Regions from separate parts of the Brevibacillus sp. TJ4 genome, predicted to be linked through region 1. Evidence: riboswitches for the same ligand, from Rfam matches in the RefSeq annotation. Region 1 holds a riboswitch; the other holds the start of a gene.

The links. A riboswitch is a leader RNA that binds a small molecule or an ion and turns the genes downstream of it on or off. The one in region 1 is predicted to bind cobalamin.
Region 2: it holds a riboswitch for cobalamin, as region 1 does, so the genes downstream of both, cobO (cob(I)yrinic acid a,c-diamide adenosyltransferase) here and ACAF76_RS03010 (energy-coupling factor ABC transporter permease) in region 1, are expected to answer to the same signal.

Annotation. Positions count from the first base shown of each region.
Region 1 covers NZ_CP185865.1:649,995-659,381, forward strand. The annotation lists gene ACAF76_RS02970 (ATP-binding protein) at 1-598, opposite strand, end outside; gene ACAF76_RS02975 (BMP family ABC transporter substrate-binding protein) at 601-1,611, opposite strand; gene ACAF76_RS02980 (hypothetical protein) at 1,788-1,973, shown strand; gene ACAF76_RS02985 (response regulator) at 2,080-2,433, shown strand; gene ACAF76_RS02990 (PucR family transcriptional regulator) at 2,569-3,804, shown strand; gene ald (alanine dehydrogenase) at 3,932-5,056, shown strand; one part of gene ACAF76_RS03000 (IS3 family transposase) at 5,189-5,462, shown strand; one part of gene ACAF76_RS03000 (IS3 family transposase) at 5,462-6,333, shown strand; gene ACAF76_RS03005 (quinone-dependent dihydroorotate dehydrogenase) at 6,581-7,672, shown strand; cobalamin riboswitch at 7,785-7,986, shown strand; gene ACAF76_RS03010 (energy-coupling factor ABC transporter permease) at 8,124-8,894, shown strand; gene ACAF76_RS03015 (energy-coupling factor ABC transporter substrate-binding protein) at 8,891-9,172, shown strand; gene cbiQ (cobalt ECF transporter T component CbiQ) at 9,172-9,387, shown strand, end outside.
Region 2 covers NZ_CP185865.1:3,367,848-3,377,234, forward strand. The annotation lists gene ACAF76_RS16460 (condensation domain-containing protein) at 1-384, opposite strand, end outside; gene ectB (diaminobutyrate--2-oxoglutarate transaminase) at 412-1,653, opposite strand; gene cbiB (adenosylcobinamide-phosphate synthase CbiB) at 2,504-3,448, opposite strand; gene ACAF76_RS16475 (histidine phosphatase family protein) at 3,457-4,074, opposite strand; gene cobS (adenosylcobinamide-GDP ribazoletransferase) at 4,071-4,811, opposite strand; gene cobD (threonine-phosphate decarboxylase CobD) at 4,817-5,926, opposite strand; gene cobO (cob(I)yrinic acid a,c-diamide adenosyltransferase) at 5,926-6,474, opposite strand; cobalamin riboswitch at 6,644-6,863, opposite strand; gene ACAF76_RS16495 (M15 family metallopeptidase) at 7,057-7,764, shown strand; gene ACAF76_RS16500 (ABC transporter substrate-binding protein) at 7,867-9,387, shown strand, end outside.

The DNA.
Region 1 (9,387 bases):
TGCAAAACGATCCGAACAAAATAGCCGCAATGGAGACGGTATAGGTCACGATGAGCGATACCATCGTGTTTTTGGCTGTCTGCTGAAACTCCTGGTTTGTCTTGTCTTCGAGGTGATCCAGTGAAAAGGACAGGTCGCGTTCGATCTGGTTGATCAGCGGCTGCACCTCGTTGGAAAGAACGTAAGTAACGGCAGTTACATTTTCCGCCTCCAGCAGCGGATTGATCTTGTTGAGGAACAGAAAATCAAGCTGACGGATCGAATCAATCGTCGAAAACAGGACGCTGTTCTCCGCCGAGGGCGTCAAACCGGCGAAGCTGGAACTGTCGATCGGATTGGTATAGTACTTGTCGAGATAGGAAGCGTCCCGGGTCAGCGTGTACATTTTCAATGCGTTCGTCTTGGTGTAGACCTGATTTTTCAACTCGAACAGCGCGCTCGTCTGCGGGAGCAAGGTCTGGGTCAAATACATCTCGTCGGCAGTTACCTTTGTCATGTGGTAGGAAAACATCAAGGTCACGCAGCCGATCAAAAGCATCATAACGAGGAAGCTGAGCATGATTTTATTTTGAAAACCGAGGTTGCGAAAAGGCGACATGATTATTTTCCTCCATGCAGATCGGGTTGCTGGATAAGCCGTTGCAACTCTTGTCTGATTTCGTCACGTATCTCCTGCGGGACCATGGGACCAAATGGACTGAAGTAGTTGACGCCTTCGGACAGACCGTACATGACGGTTCCCGTCGGGAGATTGCCTTGCAAAAACTGCTCCATAATCGTTCGGTAGCATTGGTCCACATCCTGGATGAGAGAAGCGAGCACGTAGTCAGGGGCAATGTAGCGCTGATCGGCGATATACCCGATCGTGTACACTTTGGATCGTTGGGCTTCCGTGATGACCTCCAGATTAAAGCTGTCTCCGGTGGTGTATATCACATCAATATCAGAGGCGATCATTTCTTTGGTGACTGTTAATGCGGAGGGAACATCGTTAAAGTCGGGGACATACCCGACGGAAACCTGGGTTGTCGGTGAATGAACCATGACACCCTGAAGAAAACCCTCGATCTGGTCGATCTCGGGTGGCTTGTCTACTGCGATGTAGCCTACTTTGCCTGTTTTGGACATGCGTGCGGCAAGAAGCCCGACGAGGTATCCGGCCGGTTTCATGTCATAGCGGATCGTCGTCTGGTTCGGGTGATGCGCCTCTCCGTTAAAGGACACAAAGCGAGTCTCGGGGTAGTAGGGGGAGACCTGTGTGAAAGGCTCCGAAAAAATAACGCCGTGTCCAAGCAGCAGGTCGTATCCGTTGGAAGCGTAGGTGCGTGCGACGGTAGTAATTTCCTCGGGTTTGAGATTGCTGGCGATTTCCAGAGAAAAGTTATGTTCTTGCTGCAGGGCGATCAGACTTTCCAGAGCAGTGATATTCCAGCCCTGATCGTACGTTGGACCTTCCAAAAGCAATGCGACACGCTGTTTGTAAAGCGACTGCCCTTTTTCTTGAAAATCTCTGACATGCTGCAGGCTGGTCAAATACTGGTTGCTGATGAGAACCAGCATACCGATGACCAGGCATGTGAACAGAGCCGGGAAAAGTTGCAGCTTGAACATGGGAAAACTCCTCCATAACGAATGTGCCAAAAGCAAAAAATTCGCTATTGTAGTCAAAAAATCCTGCTTGTTAAAAAATAAAACAGGAATCCAGCAGGATAGCATCCCGAACGAATGTCTGAGTTGCTTCAGGGGAAGATAAGCAGGAGAAATGTGATGGAAGGGAGGGACGTGACATGGAAAAAGACATGGTAGAAATGCCGCAGATTGAAATTCCCGATGAGGTAAGGCAGGTAGAGATCCCCGAGATCGGCGAAACAACACCCCATCCCAAGCCGGAGAGTCCGCTGGCGACGTATACTTCATCAGAAGGACTGGAGCAAGAGGAGTCGGAAGCAGAACGGATCGGCTTTTTCTCCTGATTTTTCGTTTCGACAAAACTAGTCATAATCTCTCGTGGACAAGCCCGGCTATTTCTGCAAAAGTAAGAGGTAGATTGAGGTGTAAAGCGAGGGGATTGTGTACACCATGGCCCGACTCCTGATTGTTGACGATGCGGCATTTATGAGGCGTATGCTGGCAGATATGGTGGAAGGACATCACGAGGTTTGCGGGGAAGCGAGCAATGGTCTGGAAGCGATTGAAAAGTACAAGGAGCTGCTTCCTGACATTGTCACGATGGATATTACCATGCCTCACATGCATGGAATCGAGGCAATGCGCGAAATCCTCGACTACGATGGAAATGCCAAGGTGCTGATCTGTTCGGCGATTGGCCATAAACAAAAAGTATTGGAAGCGATGAAGACAGGAGCGCGTGATTTTGTCGTAAAGCCGTTTCAAAGAGAGCAGCTTCTGGATGCAATCGCGCGGTTGGTGTAAAGGACGTGTTCTACAGCCAGCTCGATACGGAAATCCACCGTTGTCGGGCTGGTTTTGTTGTGTGCAAACCATGCTTTTTGCACTGCTTTTCCGGTATAATAAAAGGAATCATACTGCTTCTGTGAGGTGGCCAGCATGTCGATCGATCCCAACTATTTTCAAAAGTACCAGCATGCTGATGTGGATGAGCTGGCGGACATAATCGGAGACTTGCTGCAAAATCCGATTACGATTGAAGACTCGGACCACAAGCTGATCGCATACAGCTCGCATACGGACAGCACTGATCCCGCCCGCTGGTCTACCATCATGGGGCGCAGAGTCCCGGAAAAAGTGCTGACTCGCCTGTGGAAAGACGGCGTGTTCCAGGAGCTGTGGACAAAGGGGGACCCGGTGCACATCTCGGCCAAGGATGAGATCGGATTGGGCAAGCGGGTCGCGATCGCAATCAGACGCGGTCAGGATATTCTTGGCTATATATGGGCCCAGGAAGTAAATCGGGCGTTTACCGAAGAAGATGATGAAATATTGCGACAGGCGGCGCGCGCAGCGGCATCCCGGCTCGTTCAGCGCCAGGGCAAACGCAAGGCCGAAGAACAGCGCCGCAGGGACTTTTTGTGGGAGCTGCTGCTGGGAACCTTGAACAGCGAAGCGGCGATCCGGCAAAAGGCTGAGAGCCTTCACATGCAGATGTCTGCTCCCTATCTGATTTGCATCGTAGAGGCGCCGGAAGCGAGGCTGGACCAGTACCTGTACCCGCTTCTGATGCGCGACAAGCTGTACTGGGTGATGGACGGCTCGCAGCTTGTGCTGTTGATCAGCTTGCAAGGGGGAGCGAAGGCAGATCGCGACGAGCTGATTCGCAAAGTGGAGCTTTTTTTGTCGGACTCGCTCGGCAAGCTGGTCGCCCATGTCAAGGAAGGGCAGGTCATCGCCGGCTACGGTCGCCCGTACAAAGGATACACGCAGCTCGTCAAAAGCTATCGCGAAGCGCTGCACGTGCTCAAGGTGAAAAAATTGTTTGCACGTGAGACCGAAGACATATACGGCTACCATGAATTGGGCATCTACCGCTACCTGCTGCAAATCAAGCAGTGGGGGGATGAGACGGGTTACGAGAATGAACGGCTCGAACGGCTCAAGCAGTACGATCGGGAAAACCAGACAGCTCTTTTGGAGACGTTGGAAACATTTCTGGATGCGGCGGGCAAAATGAATGTAACGGCTCAAACGCTCCACGTGCATATCAATACACTCAGCTACAGGCTGAGACGGATCGAAGAAATCATGCAGGTAAATCTGGAAAATATGAATCAGCGAACTGCGCTGTATTTGGAGTTGAAAATGGACAAACTAGACAAGGAACATTAGTTCGTTTGTGGGTTTTCACAAATGGATTCAGATAGGATTAGAGGGAATCTCCAAGGTAGGAACGGGAAAAACACGATACAATGACAGTAATACTAAAAACGGCCTTTCCAAGGAGGACTTGCCTGTTATGATCGTAGGGATCCCAAAAGAAATAAAAAACAATGAGAATCGTGTCGCCATCACTCCAGCCGGCGTGGCTGCCTTGGTGCAACATGGCCACACCGTGCGGATCGAAAGCAATGCAGGACAGGGCAGCGGTTTTACCAACGACGACTACACCGCACAAGGAGCGACAATCGTCGAGACTGCAGCAGACGCATGGGCTGCCGATATGGTGATGAAAGTAAAAGAGCCGCTTCCGTCTGAATACGGCTATTTCCGCGAAGGGTTGATCCTGTTCACCTACCTGCACCTGGCGCCGGAGCCAGAATTGACGAAAGCGCTGATGGACAAAAAAGTAGTCGCGATCGCCTATGAAACGATCCAGCTCGACAACGGAGCACTGCCGCTCTTGATGCCGATGTCTGAGGTTGCAGGACGCATGTCTGTGCAAATCGGCGCGCAGTTCCTGGAAAAACAATACGGCGGCAAAGGTGTATTGCTGGGCGGTGTTCCGGGCGTACCAAAAGGAGAAGTTGTCGTCATCGGCGGCGGTATCGTCGGTACCAATGCAGCGAAGATGGCGGTAGGTCTCGGTGCCAACGTAACGATCGTCGACGTCAACGCAGATCGCCTGCGCCAACTGGATGATCTCTTCCAGGGACGCGTGCAAACACTCATCTCCAACTCCTTCAACATCGCCAACGCAGTGAAAAAAGCAGATCTCGTGGTTGGCGCTGTACTGATTCCGGGTGCGCGCGCTCCGCGTCTGGTTACGGAAGCGATGGTAAAAGAGATGTCTCCGGGTTCGGTTATCGTCGACGTGGCGATTGACCAGGGCGGTTCGATCGAAACAGTAGACCGGATCACCACGCATGACCAGCCTACGTACGAAAAACACGGTGTCATCCACTATGCGGTTGCCAATATGCCGGGTGCCGTAGCGCGTACTTCCACGCTCGCCCTGACGAACGTGACGGTTCCGTACGCATTGCAATTGGCGGACAAAGGATACGTGCAAGCGATCCGCGACAACCGCTTCCTGGCCAAAGGGGTAAACGTCATCGACGGAAAAATCACCTACAAAGCGGTAGCTGACGCCCACAACCTGCCGTTTACGCCAGTCGAGGAAGTCCTTCTGGTAAAACAGTAAAACAACCAGTACCTAGAAGAAAGCTGTCCCAGCCTTGGGGACTGACCCCATAACGTGAGACAAATTAAAACACCTTCAAGTGAACGGAACCATGTCGTAAGATATGGAAAACAACTTGGAGGTGTTTTTGCGTTGGCAACACGAGTTAGTTACCCCGTAGAAGTGAAAATGCAGGCAATTAAAATGAGATTAGCAGGAATTCCGGTAAAGGTGGTCATGGACGAGCTAGGGATCAGGAATGTAACACAACTGAAAGTTTGGATGTCATGGTATCGTAATGGTGAGCTTCATCGGCTGGGGCAGCCTGTCGGTAAGCAGTATAGCTTTGGGAAAGGTCCTGAGTTTGCCTCAGAGCTTGAACAAGTAAAGGCAGAAAATCGTTACCTGAAACAACAGCTAGATGTACTAAAAAAGTACAAAGAATTGGAGAGGAGGTGTCACCAGAGGCCGTAGTCGCCTGGATGGAATCTATTCGAGATGAAATGTCGGTCACGCAAGCTTGTGAACTGCTAGGGGTTGCTCGTGCAACATACTATCGCTGGAAAGCAGCTTTTGCCACAAAACAAGAAAATCTGCTCGCCGAGAAGATTCGTCAGCTTTGCACCCTTCATAAATTCCGCTATGGTTACCGGAAGATTACTGCGCTGCTTCGAAAAGAGCAGTCCATTAATCACAAACGTGTGCAGCGAATCATGCAACGTGAGGGACTACAGTGTCGAGTCAGGGTAAAGAAGCGCAAGCCAACAGGACAGCCAGCCCATGTAGCGGAACATCAGTTACAACGTCAATTTGAGGCGAATGCACCGATGCAAAAACTCGTGACGGATATCACCTATTTACCGTTTGGAGGAAAGACGTTGTACCTGTCGAGCATTTTAGACTTGTTTAATGGGGAGATCGTGGCGTACAGTATAGCAGATAAACAAGACACAGCATTTGTATTAGATACGCTGAATCAGCTGCCTCTCACAGAAGGTTCAATGCTTCACAGCGATCAAGGCAGCGTCTATACGTCACAGGCATATCAAGAAGCGGTAAAAGAAAAAGGGATTATCATGAGCATGTCCCGTAAGGGTACGCCTGCTGATAATGCCCCCATCGAATCGTTCCATTCCACACTAAAGTCTGAAACGTTCTATCTCGAAGGTTTGACCTGCACAACGACTGCAATCGTTGAGCAAACCGTTCGAGACTACATTCACTACTATAACTCAATTCGCATTCAAACGAAACTAAACAACCAGTCGCCGATGGATTACAGGCGACTGGCAGCTTAACTTGAAAGGTGTTTTGATCCCTGACTCACAAACGGGGGTCAGTCCCCTTGTGCGGGGGACAGCTTTTTTGTTGTGCGAGGAAAGACCTGGTGAAACCCGTACGTGATCCGTCACCCTCGACCCGACAAGCTGCTTATAGAATTTGACAGCAGCGGTGGAATTATGTATCGCGGATAGAGGTTACCCTTTCGCGAAAAGTGTGGTATTCTACTAGGCAGAATAAAAGGTGTTAGGAGTGCAGCCGAAGATGTATCAGCTTGTGCGAAAGTACCTCTTTAAACAGGACGCGGAAGAAATCCATGAAAAAACGGTGCATGCCTTAAAACAGGCGCAAGATTCACCCTGGGGGAAGCGCACGCTGAAAGCCATGTATCATTTTCAGGACGAGCGTTTGCAGACAAAGCTGTGGGGACATGTTTTTCCCAATCCGGTCGGGCTGGCGGCAGGTTTTGACAAAAACGCGGAAGTCTACCACGCTCTTGCAGCGCTGGGCTTTGGTTTCATAGAGGTCGGGACGATTACCCCGCAAGGGCAGCCGGGAAATCCGAAACCGAGATTGTTTCGTCTCCCCGCACACGAGGCTGTTATAAACCGCATGGGATTCAACAATCAAGGTTCCTTCCTGGTAGCGAAAAACCTGGTGGACTACGCCTATGCGGATGTACCGATCGGGATCAATATCGGCAAGAACAAGGCGACGCCAAATGAAGAAGCGGCGTCTGACTACAGCAAGTGCATGGATTTGCTGTATTCGTACGGGCATTATTTCGTCATCAATATCAGTTCGCCAAATACTCCGAATTTGCGTGATTTGCAGGAAACGCAAAGCCTGCGTGCGCTCATCCGCGCTGTCAGGGAAAAGGCTCGGGAGCTGGAGATGCGCGGCATCAAGCAAAAGCCAATCCTGCTCAAGGTCGCTCCCGACATGGCGGACGAGCAGATGCGCGATGTCGTCCATGCAGCCGTCGAGGAAGGCATAGCCGGTATCATCGCCACCAATACGACGCTCTCCCGTGAGGCGGTACAGGATCACCCATATGCGGAAGAAGCAGGCGGATTGAGCGGCAGGCCGTTGACCGGGCGCTCTACGGCGTGGGTGAAGGAGATTTACCAGGAAGTCGGAGACAAGGTGCCGATCATTGGCGTGGGCGGTATCTTTACCGGTGAAGATGCGTATGAAAAAATTCGCGCCGGCGCGAGCCTGGTCCAGGTGTATACGGGAATGATTTACCAGGGACCGGGGATTGCCAAGCAAATCAACAAAAAACTGCTGCAGCTTATGGCTCGGGATGGCTTTTCCCACATCAGCCAGGCGATTGGCGCAGATGCGAGCAAGTAGCGGGGTGCAGGGATTGTTCACATGTCCGGTGGGGCGGGTGAGCAATCCCTGCTTTATTTTTTTGGCGGATCTGGTTTATAATGGAATCGGACAAGTCAGAGTTGTCCGATAATTGAACAGGATGGCATTAGGTGCCCATATGGTTAATACATCCATAAGGGATAACAGGGAATCGGGTGAAAGTCCCGAGCGGTCCCGCCACTGTAACCAGGGAGTTCTCTTTGCGTGTAGTCCACTCATCCATACAGATGGGGAAGGAGCAAAGAGCGCGATGATCTGGAAGCCAGGAGACCTACCTAACTGCTGCACCAAAAAATCCTTCGCGGAAAGGAGAGGTGGCAAACAGGAAATTCGGCTTCCAGCAAGTCGATTGTTTTCGTGTGCGCATTTCCCATCCGTACGTTCGGGTGGGATATTTTTGTTCTATCACAAGAAAAGGAGGAGCAGGTGCATGAATAAGAAGCGTTCCCGCATTGTCTCCAGCGTTTTGCTCGTCGCCGGATTCGTATTGTACTTTCTCGTGAACGAACCGCAGACCGGTCATGCCATGCATATCATGGAAGGCTATCTGCCTTTTGGTTGGGCGATGTTCTGGTGGGGATTGTTCCTGCCGTTTTTCGTCATCGGCTTGCGTTCGATACGCAAAGTCATCGTGCAGCATCCCGAGGTGAAGCTGTTGGTGGGAGTGGCTGGCGCGTTTGCCTTTGTCTTGTCGGCATTAAAAATACCTTCGGTGACAGGCAGCAGCTCCCACCCTACCGGAACGGGGCTGGGATCCATTTTGTTCGGGCCCTTTGCGATGTCGGTGCTGGGCAGCATGGTCCTGCTGTTTCAGGCGTTGCTTTTGGCGCATGGCGGGCTGACTACGCTGGGAGCGAACGCGGTTTCCATGGCAGTCGTCGGCCCCTTGGTCGCTTACGGAATCTATCGCCTGATTAGCAGTGCCAACGGCGGAAAGCGGCTCGCGGTTTTTGCTGCTGCCGCGACAGCGAATCTGGCTACGTACGTTACGACCTCCCTGCAGCTAGCGCTCGCCTTTCCCGCGGAAACGGGCGGAGTGATGGCGTCATTTGCCAAATTTGCCGGCATTTTTGCTGTTACACAAATACCGTTGGCAATCTGTGAAGGATTGCTGACCGTGCTCGTCTGGAACTGGCTGCAAGCCTACAATGCCAAGGAACTGGTTCAATTACGGCTGCTGAAACAGGAGGAATCGCTGTGAAAAAAGGGATGAACTGGCTTTTGCTCGCAGGTGTTGTCGTGCTGGCGATCATTCCGTTATTGATCGTCAGCGATTCCGAGTTCGGAGGGGCGGACGGAGCTGCAGAAGAGGCGATCGTGGAAATCGCGCCCGCGTATGAACCGTGGTTTGAGCCGCTGCTCGAACCGCCGGGCGGGGAGACGGAGAGTTTGCTGTTCGCCGTTCAGGCTGCTCTTGGCGCCGGAGTGATCGGGTATGCCGTCGGGTTTTACAAAGGTCGGTTGGGCAGACAAAAGTAATGATGTGGCAATGGCTGGACACCTATTCCTACCAGAACCGGTTGCGATTTTTGCCGCCGTTGCAAAAAGCCATGCTCGGATGTATTGTGTTGCTTTTTGCCATGCTGGGCCATGTGCTCGTACAAGCCTTGGTCTTTCTCTGGATGGGGTTGTGGGTGGTAGGATACGCCCGCATCCCCGTGCGGCTTTATTTGCTCTTTTTGCTCGTTCCCATG
Region 2 (9,387 bases), 1.6 Mb from region 1:
TCGCATAAGCGTATCGCGATACAGATCGAAGGGCTGCAAAGAATGCTCCAACAGCATCCCGGTGACCCGATCTTCGACTGCTTGCGGATTCATGCCGTCTTGTGCAACGTCTATGATTGCAAACGGAACCTCCCTCTCATTGGAAACAACAACAAAGGGTTTCTCGTTCGCCATCCTTATTTTGCTGCGCAGCACATCATGCCTCTCCCACACCGCCTGCAGCGCTTCCTGGAGGGCAGCTACGTTCAGTTCGCCCGTTATTCTCACCATCCAGGGAACGCTGTACAGCGGGCTGTTTGGAACGAGGCGGTCAAAAAACCAGAGGCCGTATTGATTCATAGACAGCGGGTATATCTTTTCCTTTTTTTCTTCCACATGCAGCATCGCGCAATCATCCCTTCCTGCTGTGCATTACAGATTTTTCCGAATGGAAAAGTCGATGATTTCCAAACCTTTCGCCAGCAGCTCTGTGCTGATGACGAGAGGAGGCATCATTTTGATTACGGTGTTGTCAGCACCCGACGTCTCGCAGATGAGCCCGTTTTCAAAGGCGGTACGGCAGACGCTTTCGGCAAAACCTGCTTTCTTGCAGTAGATTCCTTGCATCAGTCCTCTACCTCTGCGCTCGCCTTCCAATCGGGGGTACTTTTCTAGCAGATGCTCGATTCCTTTCGCCAAAAACGCTGCCTTTTGAGCGATTTCCTGTTCGAATTCGTCGCTTTCCCAGTATGCCAGGGCAGCAGCCCCTGTGACGAATGCGAGATTGTTGCCGCGAAAGGTTCCGTTGTGCTCGCCCGGCAGCCATTGATCAAACTCGGGCTTTATCAGCGTTAACGCCATGGGCAGACCGTATCCGCTGATCGATTTTGACAGGCAGATCACATCCGGTTCGATCATGGCCGGTTCAAAGCTGAAGAATGTGCCGGTGCGACCGCACCCCGTTTGGATATCGTCAAGGATGAAGAAAATGCCGAACTCGTCGCATATATGTCGCAATTCTCGCAGCCATGGAAAGCTGGCTTTGTGCAATCCGCCTTCTCCTTGCACGGATTCGACGATAATCGCCGCCGGCATATCGATTCCACTTCCTCTGTCCTGCAATAGTCTGCGCACATACAGCAGGGAATCGAGATTCTCGAAATAGTTTTCATAGGGAAGAAACATGCTATTGGCCAAGGGAATGCCCGCCCCTTTTCGCTTGAACGCATTGCTGCTTACGGAAAGAGAGCCGATGGACATACCGTGAAAGGAATTGGTAAAGCTGATGATGGCGGTTCTGCCGGTTACTTTCCTGGCGATTTTCAATGCGCTTTCCACTGCGTTCGTTCCCGTCGGACCGGGAAACATGACTTTGTAGTGGAGCCCTCTTTGCGAGAGAATCACGTCCTGAAACCGGCGCAGGAAGTTCGCTTTCGCCACTGTTCCCATGTCCAGACTGTGACTGATCCCGTCGTTGGAGATATACTCAATCAGCTTTTTCTTCAATTCCGGATGGTTATGTCCGTAATTGAGCGCACCCGCTCCGGCAAAAAAATCGATGTATTCCTGACCGTCGCTATCCCATATGAAGGATCCGACGGAGCGCTCGAATACTTTTGGAAAGCATCTGGAATAACTTCGTACGGCAGATTCCAACTCTTCAAAGATTCCCATCTCGTCGGTACGACTAACTTCCAACACTGGATGACCTCCTCGAATAAACGCTGTTTGGATCGTTTCGCATTCTGCTCTGACTGCCGGGCCGCAATTTTCCTCCGTCGTGAACGAATTGCCATGCTAATCAAAAATCCTTTATTTTGATATTATGTAAAAATATAACAATTTCAGGCATACGCGGCCGTATCGCTTCTCTATTGCGGGGTGCAAGTTGTTCGACCAGTATTACGTATATTATGTAAGGTAAGTAAAAATTTTCCAATAAAATGCAAAAAATATCGTTGCCTTCCCGCTTCTATTCTCCCTCCTCCCTTCATAACAGCAATAAATCCCCCTGGCGAAAGCGCAAAAAAAATAGGCCTGGAGCTCCCCACATCTGCCGCAATCGGAAAGAGCCTTTCCGTGCCGCCGGAATGTGCCAGGATCGTCTTTCGATAAGTAATTTATTTCCAATTTGGGACTGTTATTCCTTGTTTTGCTCTTCTTGTTAAAAACAAGCAGGGATGCAATCAGACGCACCGAAACATCCAGACGTCCATGAGCTTACCGTCATCTATATTCAGATTCGGTGCATACATACGCAAAGGAAAATAGGCCGACTTTTCTGAATAATAAAGCGGTGTCAGACAGGCAGCCCGTCGCTTCTCCAAACCGACTCGATCCCCTTCGCACCGACATCAGCCGGTCATCACGACCTGTTCGCCGTCTTCCAGCTACGCCCGCTTCGCTCCGTTGACGAAGGAAAGCGGATCGACTTCCCGCCAATTCGTTGGCGAACTGGCGAGATTCCGATCTTCCCGGACTGCTCCTCCCTTCGAATACTGCTGCACTATTTTCGTTTGTACCCTCACGACAGCACCAGGCGAATCAGCAGGCATACGCCCAGGCACAACAGGGAGACGAGGTACATCAGGCGAATCGTCTCGCCGATGTCTGCCGCGCGCAGTGGCCGCAGGGCATCTCCCATCCGGGTCCGGTCGGATACCACTCCCTGGTACGTATTTCTTCCTCCCAACTGGACGCCCAGCGCCCCCGCCACTCCCGCTTCCGGCAGGCCGCTGTTGGGACTGGGGTGCAGATGCGCGTCACGCCGGATCATCCGTGCGCACCGCCGCCAGTCGAGGCGAAGCATCCAGCTCGCCGCGATCAGCAAAAGCGCGGTCAAGCGGGCCGGAATGTAGTTGGCGACGTCGTCAAAGCGGGCCGAGGCCCAGCCCAGGTTTCGGTACCGCTCGTTTTTGTACCCGACCATCGAGTCGAGCGTGTTGGCGGCGCGATACGCCATCGCCAGCGGCGCTCCGCCAACCGCCGCGTACAAGAGCGGAGAGACGATCGCATCGACGATGTTTTCCGCTACTGTCTCGACCGCTCCCCGGCACACTTCCGGTTCGTCCAGCTTGTCCGTATCGCGCCCCACGACCATGGACAGCGAGCGCCTTGCCTGCGGCAGATCGCCAGCTTCGAGAAATCGCTTGATCTCGTTTCCCGCGTCGGCCAGTCCTTTGCTGGCAATCGTCGTGGAAATCAACCAGGCAGACAGGGCAAAAGCGAGCCAGACCGAGAGCTGCGCCGCCGCGTAGAGCAAGAGCCAGACGGCGCCGTAGCTGCCGGTGACGATCAGCAGGGGAAACAGCAGCCCCGCTGCCCTCATATGCCGCTCGTCCCTGACCATCAGCCTGATCAACCGCTCCAGCCGGGTGATGAACCAGCCGATGATGACGACCGGATGGGGAATGCTGCGCGGGTCGCCGACGATCCGGTCAAGCAGGTATGCCGTACAGAGCAGCCACATCTCCTGATTCACGCGCGCATCCCTCCGTTCTGCCACTGCTGTCCGCGCCAGCGCTCGCCGTCCAAGGCGACCAGCATCGCATCGCCATGCTTGAGCCCCTCTACCTGCCAGTAACTGTCCCTGTCTTGCCTGAGCCAAGCTGCTTCAAACCAGCGGATCACTCCTCCGTGGGAGACGAGCACGATCGTCTGCTCGCTGTCCCGCGACTGCTCCAGCAGCGAACCGAGCCAGGCGTCCACCCGTGCCCCCAGCTCCTGCAAACTCTCGCCGTTTGGCGGCTTGCGGGTATACGGATCGTCGTACCAATGCTGCGCTCGGACGGCGTCTTTTTGCATCAACTCGTCATAGGTGAGCAGCTCCCAGTCGCCAAAGGAAAGCTCGCGCAGCGCCGGCACCTCCTGCGGCGGCAAACTCCAGCGCCGGGCGATCGCCTCGGCTGTTTGCCGACAGCGCTGCAGATCGCTCGTGTAGACCGCCTGTGGCTGATCGATGGCAGCGTACAATCGCTCAGCCAGCCGTGATACCTGTGCGATGCCCTCATCGGAAAGCGGCGGGTCGCTATGACCGAGATACCTTCGCTGACGATTTTCCCGCGTCTCGCCGTGCCGCACCCAGATCAGCTTCATGCCCACCAGCTCCCGACCAGGACGAGCAGCATGACCGCCTCGCTGCTCTCGATCACTGCGCCGTAGCAATCCCCGTTTAGCGCGCCCAGCTTGCGCGTCACTGAACGGGATAGCCAAAGGGCAAAAAGCAGGGAGACAGCGACTGCCACGAGCACCTGCCAGCCGCCGATCAGCCAGCCCGCCAGCGCCAAAAACGCGTAGGCGAGCAGAAACGCAAGCGGGGTAAGTCCATCGCGGATGCCTTTTCCTACACCGTCGTCGGCGTTCAGGTACGGCCAGTAGTAGATCGACAACAGCACATGCGTCCGTGCAGCCATCGGCACGAGCAGCAGCAGCATCGCTGTCCCGGCCTGTGCCAGCTCGATCAGTGCCGCCATTTTCAGCAGCAGCAACAGCAGTGCCGCCAACACGCCCATCGCGCCAACGCGGCTGTCCTTCATAATCGTCAGGGCTTGTTCCTTCGGCCTGCTGCTGCCCAGTCCGTCCGCCAGGTCCATCCAGCCGTCGAGGTGGAGTCCTCCGGTGATGTACACCCAGACGATCAGGGTGACAGCGCCAGCAAGCAGCGGACTGTACAGGGCAAGGCCGGCCTCGTACACTCCCCACAACAATGCCCCGATGACAAGCCCGACTGCCGGATACCAGCAGACGCTTTTTTTCCAGGCTTCTTCGGATGCTCTAAGCCAAGGGACAGGAATGCGAGTAAAAAAGGTAAGGGCGTGAAAAAACGCGTTCATGCCGCTTACTCGCCCCCTTTCCCGTGTGCACCACAGAACTCGCGAAGCCGTGCGATCAGCCGTTCATTGTCCTCCCGCCTGCGCACGGCTATGCGTACATGGCGAGAATCAAGTCCCGGGTACATCGCGCAGCTTCGAATCAGCACGCCGCTTTTGCCGAGTGCGTCCTGCAGCCCATGCGCGTCTGTCCACGCCGGTGTGCGAACGAGCAAAAAATTGGCTTCTCCCGGCCACACCTGCCAGTCCGGCAGACTGGACAGGGCAGAGATGAGGTATGCGCGTTCTTTCGCGATCAGCGCCCGCGTCTTCTGCTCGTACGCCACTTCGCGCAGGCAATGCTCCCCGGCGAGCAGCGCAAGCGCGTTGACGCTCCAAGTCACTTGCTTTTCCCGCATGCGCTCGACCACCTCCGGCAACGCGATGGCATAGCCCAGGCGCAGTCCGGGGATCGCGTACATTTTTGTCATCGAGCGGATCAGGATGACACGGGGGTAGCGTGCCAGCGTTGCTGCAAGCGAGAACTGCTTCTCTTCTTCCAGAAAATCGAGAAACGCCTCGTCTACGACCAGCCAGGTGCCCGTCTCTTCGGACCATTCCGCGAGCCTGACCAGTTCGTCGGGCGTGTAGCAAAGACCCGTCGGATTGTTCGGCGAGCCGACAAACACCATGTCAGCCTGTCGGCACAGTGCGTACAGCTCCTGCGCGTCCGGCTTGTAGCCGTTTTCTTCACGACCGTATATGCCGTGCAGCTTCGCCCCGAACTGACGGGACAATTGCGCGTATTCGGAAAAACAAGGGTAGACCAGGCCGACTGTCTTCGGCTCGCAGGCGAGAATGGCGAGCGCCATCGCTTCGGCAGCGCCATTGGTCGGCAGCAGCCACTCCGCAGGCAGTTGCAAGCGCTCGGACAAGGCATGGCGAAAGGCGCGATGGGCAGGGTCCGGATAGCGCACCACTTGCAAAAACTGGTCCTGCAATACCTCGATCACGCGCTCTGGCGGTCCTAGCGGGTTGATGTTGGCGCTGTAGTCGAGAAACGCATCCGGCCCGATCCCGTATCGCTCTTTCGCCGTCAGCAAATCTCCGCCGTGCCCGAATTTTTCCAGCACCTCCATCAAAACTCTACCCCCAACACAGCCGGTATCCCTTCGTCGTAGTAGTGCTTGACCGGCTTCATCTCCGTCACCAGATCAGCCAGCTCGACCAGCTCTTCCCGGGCACCGCGTCCCGTGACGACGACGTGCATGTGCTCCGGTCTTTTTTTCAATGTCTCCAGTACATCGGCGAGCGGCAGCACATCATCGATGGGGAACCTGTCGATCGCCAAGGCGTTGTTCAACTCGTCGAGGATGATGACGTCGTACGCTCCGCCAAGAATTCGCTGCTTGGCGAACTGCCATGCCTCTGCCAGCGCTGCCCGATGCTCTTCGGGCGTCTTCGTCCAGGTGAAGCCGACGCCTTTTTGCACGATTTCGATGCCGATTTTGTCAAACATGATTTTTTCCCCGTACGTGCGCTCCGGCGACTTGATAAACTGGATCATCAGCACCTTTTTGCCGCGTCCCGTCGCCCGTACCGCCAGCCCGAGAGCTGCGGTCGTCTTTCCTTTTCCATCTCCCGTGTACACCAGGAGAAGTCCCCGTTTGCTTGCCTGTTTGTCCACTCGATACCCCTCCCGACATGTCCGTCCCGTCATTGCCGTCGCGCAAAAAGCCGGCCATTATGCCAGAACAAAAAGAAAAACGCCTTGTCCTCCCTGCATGACAAGGAAAACAAAGCGTGGATAGCCCAAAGCCGCAATCCTCACCTTTTCCTTTGACCCGAAGGAAATCAGTGCTACACAAAAACAGGCAGGTCTCCTGGATCGAGGATCGACGCCTCTCTTCTCCTTCCCGCCCGCATGTGGGCAGTGGATGGCATACGCCGCGAAGAAAAGCTCCTCTCTTACAGTGGCGGGACCGCGTTGGCTTTTCACCAAACTTCCCTTTTAACCCTGTCTGGCCGCTTGGAAGCACATGCGCCTAGACAGGGACCTGTTTGCAAAACGTATATGCAGTTTACGACTGATACTTGCTTTAATAATAGCAAATACTGGTCGGGATTCAAGCAAAAGCTGAATGTCCAACTGTTACGCGGCTTTTTGAAAGCGCATTCTTTTTTTGCAGGATATGAAAAAAATTGTAGTTTACTAGAATCAGCATTTCCGTTACCATAATTGGCAAAACCATCTAGGCAGGTGAACGCTTTGTCATTTCCACCAATCCCGAACTTGCCGGGAGAAACGAATGAAATTCCGCCCGTTCGGCAAGAGTGCGGCGAACCGCTGATCCCGCTCTCCGCGCTTACCCCCAAATTAACCGTATACGCCGCTTACTACCACCAGGGCTATGAGGGCGCCCAACCGGAAATTTACCTGCGGGAAGGTGTTGCCCGCCGGCTGGTCACTGTCGCGGAAAAGCTGCCTTCGGAATACAGGCTGGTCGTGCTGGACGGCTGGCGTTCTCACATCGTGCAGGCGTCGATATACGATCGCTTCCGCCAGACGCTGCTCGCCCAAGGCTGGGAGGAAGGCGAACAACTGACGGCTGAACTGGGCAAATTTGTGGCCAAGCCGACAACCGACATCATCAAGCCGTCTCCCCATCTCTCCGGAGGTGCCGTCGACCTGACGATTGCCGGACCAGAAGGCTGGCTGGACATGGGCACGCCGTTTGACGATTTCAGCGACCTGGCGGCAACCCGCTATTTCGAAGAACTGACGGAAACATCCGAACACGTGCAAACCGTCCGCGAGAACCGGCGGATGCTCTACCACTTGATGGCGGAAGCAGGGTTTGTCAATTATCCGAGAGAGTGGTGGCACTACGAGTACGGAACGCGGGTCTGGGCGCGCAAGACCGGACAGGAAGCAATTTACGGCGGGATTTTGTCGCTTTCTCCCCAACCGCAATAACAACCTTACGAGAATTTTGCTAGTTTTCAGAAAAAACAGTTGAATAGTCCGAATCATTGCAATATATTAAAAAATAATTAAATATATTTCACATGGGGGTAGATGTACGTGAAGCGCAGGAAATCACTTTTCACCAGCCTGCTGCTTGTCCTCTCACTCACGGCAGCAGCATGCGGCAACAGTACGCCTGCAAATCAGTCACAAAGCGAAACTCCGCAGACCGCTACGGAACAGCCACCGGCCGCCTCGGCCACGCCATCTGATACGCTGTTCGTCGCGATCAACGCCGACCAGGGCACGCTCGACCCGGCTGTCACCTTTGACAACGGCGCATGGAAAATCACCTATCACGCCTACCAGCGACTGGTCGAGTACGATGGCGCATCGACCGAAGTAAAGCCAGGACTGGCCAAGGAATGGACAGTCAGCGATGACGGCCTGACCTGGACGTTCACGCTGGAGGAGGGCAACATGTTTTCCGACGGCACACCTGTCACTGCAGAAGCCGTCAAATTCACCTTTGATCGCACACTGGCAATCAAGCAAGGCCCATCCGACGTGTACAATGTCATCAAGGAAGTTCGCGTAGACTCGCCTACCACTGTCACGTTTGAACTGTCCCAGAACTTCCCTCCATTCCTTTCTACCCTGGCGGCCAACTACGGCAGCATCGTCAATCCGAAAGTAATGGAGCATGAGCAAAACGGCGACCACGGCCAAAACTACCTCGCAAACAACACCATGGGCAGCGGTCCCTACCAACTCTCTGAATGGAGAAAAGGGGAATACATCAAGCTCACCACGAACCCGCACTCCCCTGTCAAACCAACCCTTCAAACCGTCTTTTTCCGCATCGTCCCTGATGCCACTTCACAGCGTCTGCAGCTCGAGCAGGGCGAGATCGACATCGCCGAAGGAATTCCGAGCGAACAGATCAAGGCTGTCAAAGAAATGCCCAATGTAGAAGTGCTCCAGTTCCCAAGCCTCTTCGTCGACTACATCTACGTCAACACATCCAAAGGGCATCCAGCTCTGCAAGACAAACGCGTGCGTCAGGCACTCAGCTACGCCATCGACTATCCGGCTCTGACCGAGTCTGTACAGGAAGGCTTCGCCACACAGATGCGCGGCCCGATCCCGAAAGGACTGTGGGGGCATGACGAATCTGCCTTCCAATACAGCCGCGACGTGGAAAAGGCAAAAGCACTGCTCGCCGAAGCAGGCGTACAAGACCTGAAAATCAACCTGCTCTATTCGGACAACCGGGCATGGTGGGAGACCGAAGCCCTCGCGCTGCAATCGTTCTTCTCCGACATCGGCGTCACGCTGGAGCTGAACAAGATCGCCTACGCGACTTCGCGGGAAATGATCGACACCGGCGAATTCGACCTGGCCATGGGTGTATGGAGCCCCGACTTCGGCGACCCGTACATGTTTATGAACTACTGGTTTGATTCCAACAACTTCGGCTTGGCCGGCAACCGCGCCTTCTACAAAAATGACAGAGTGGACGAGCTGGTGCGCCAGGCAGCCGCGGTCAACGACCAGGCTGAGCGCGAAAAGCTGTACCAGGAAGCGCAAAAAATCGTCATCGACGAAGCTCCTTACCTGTATCTCTACCAG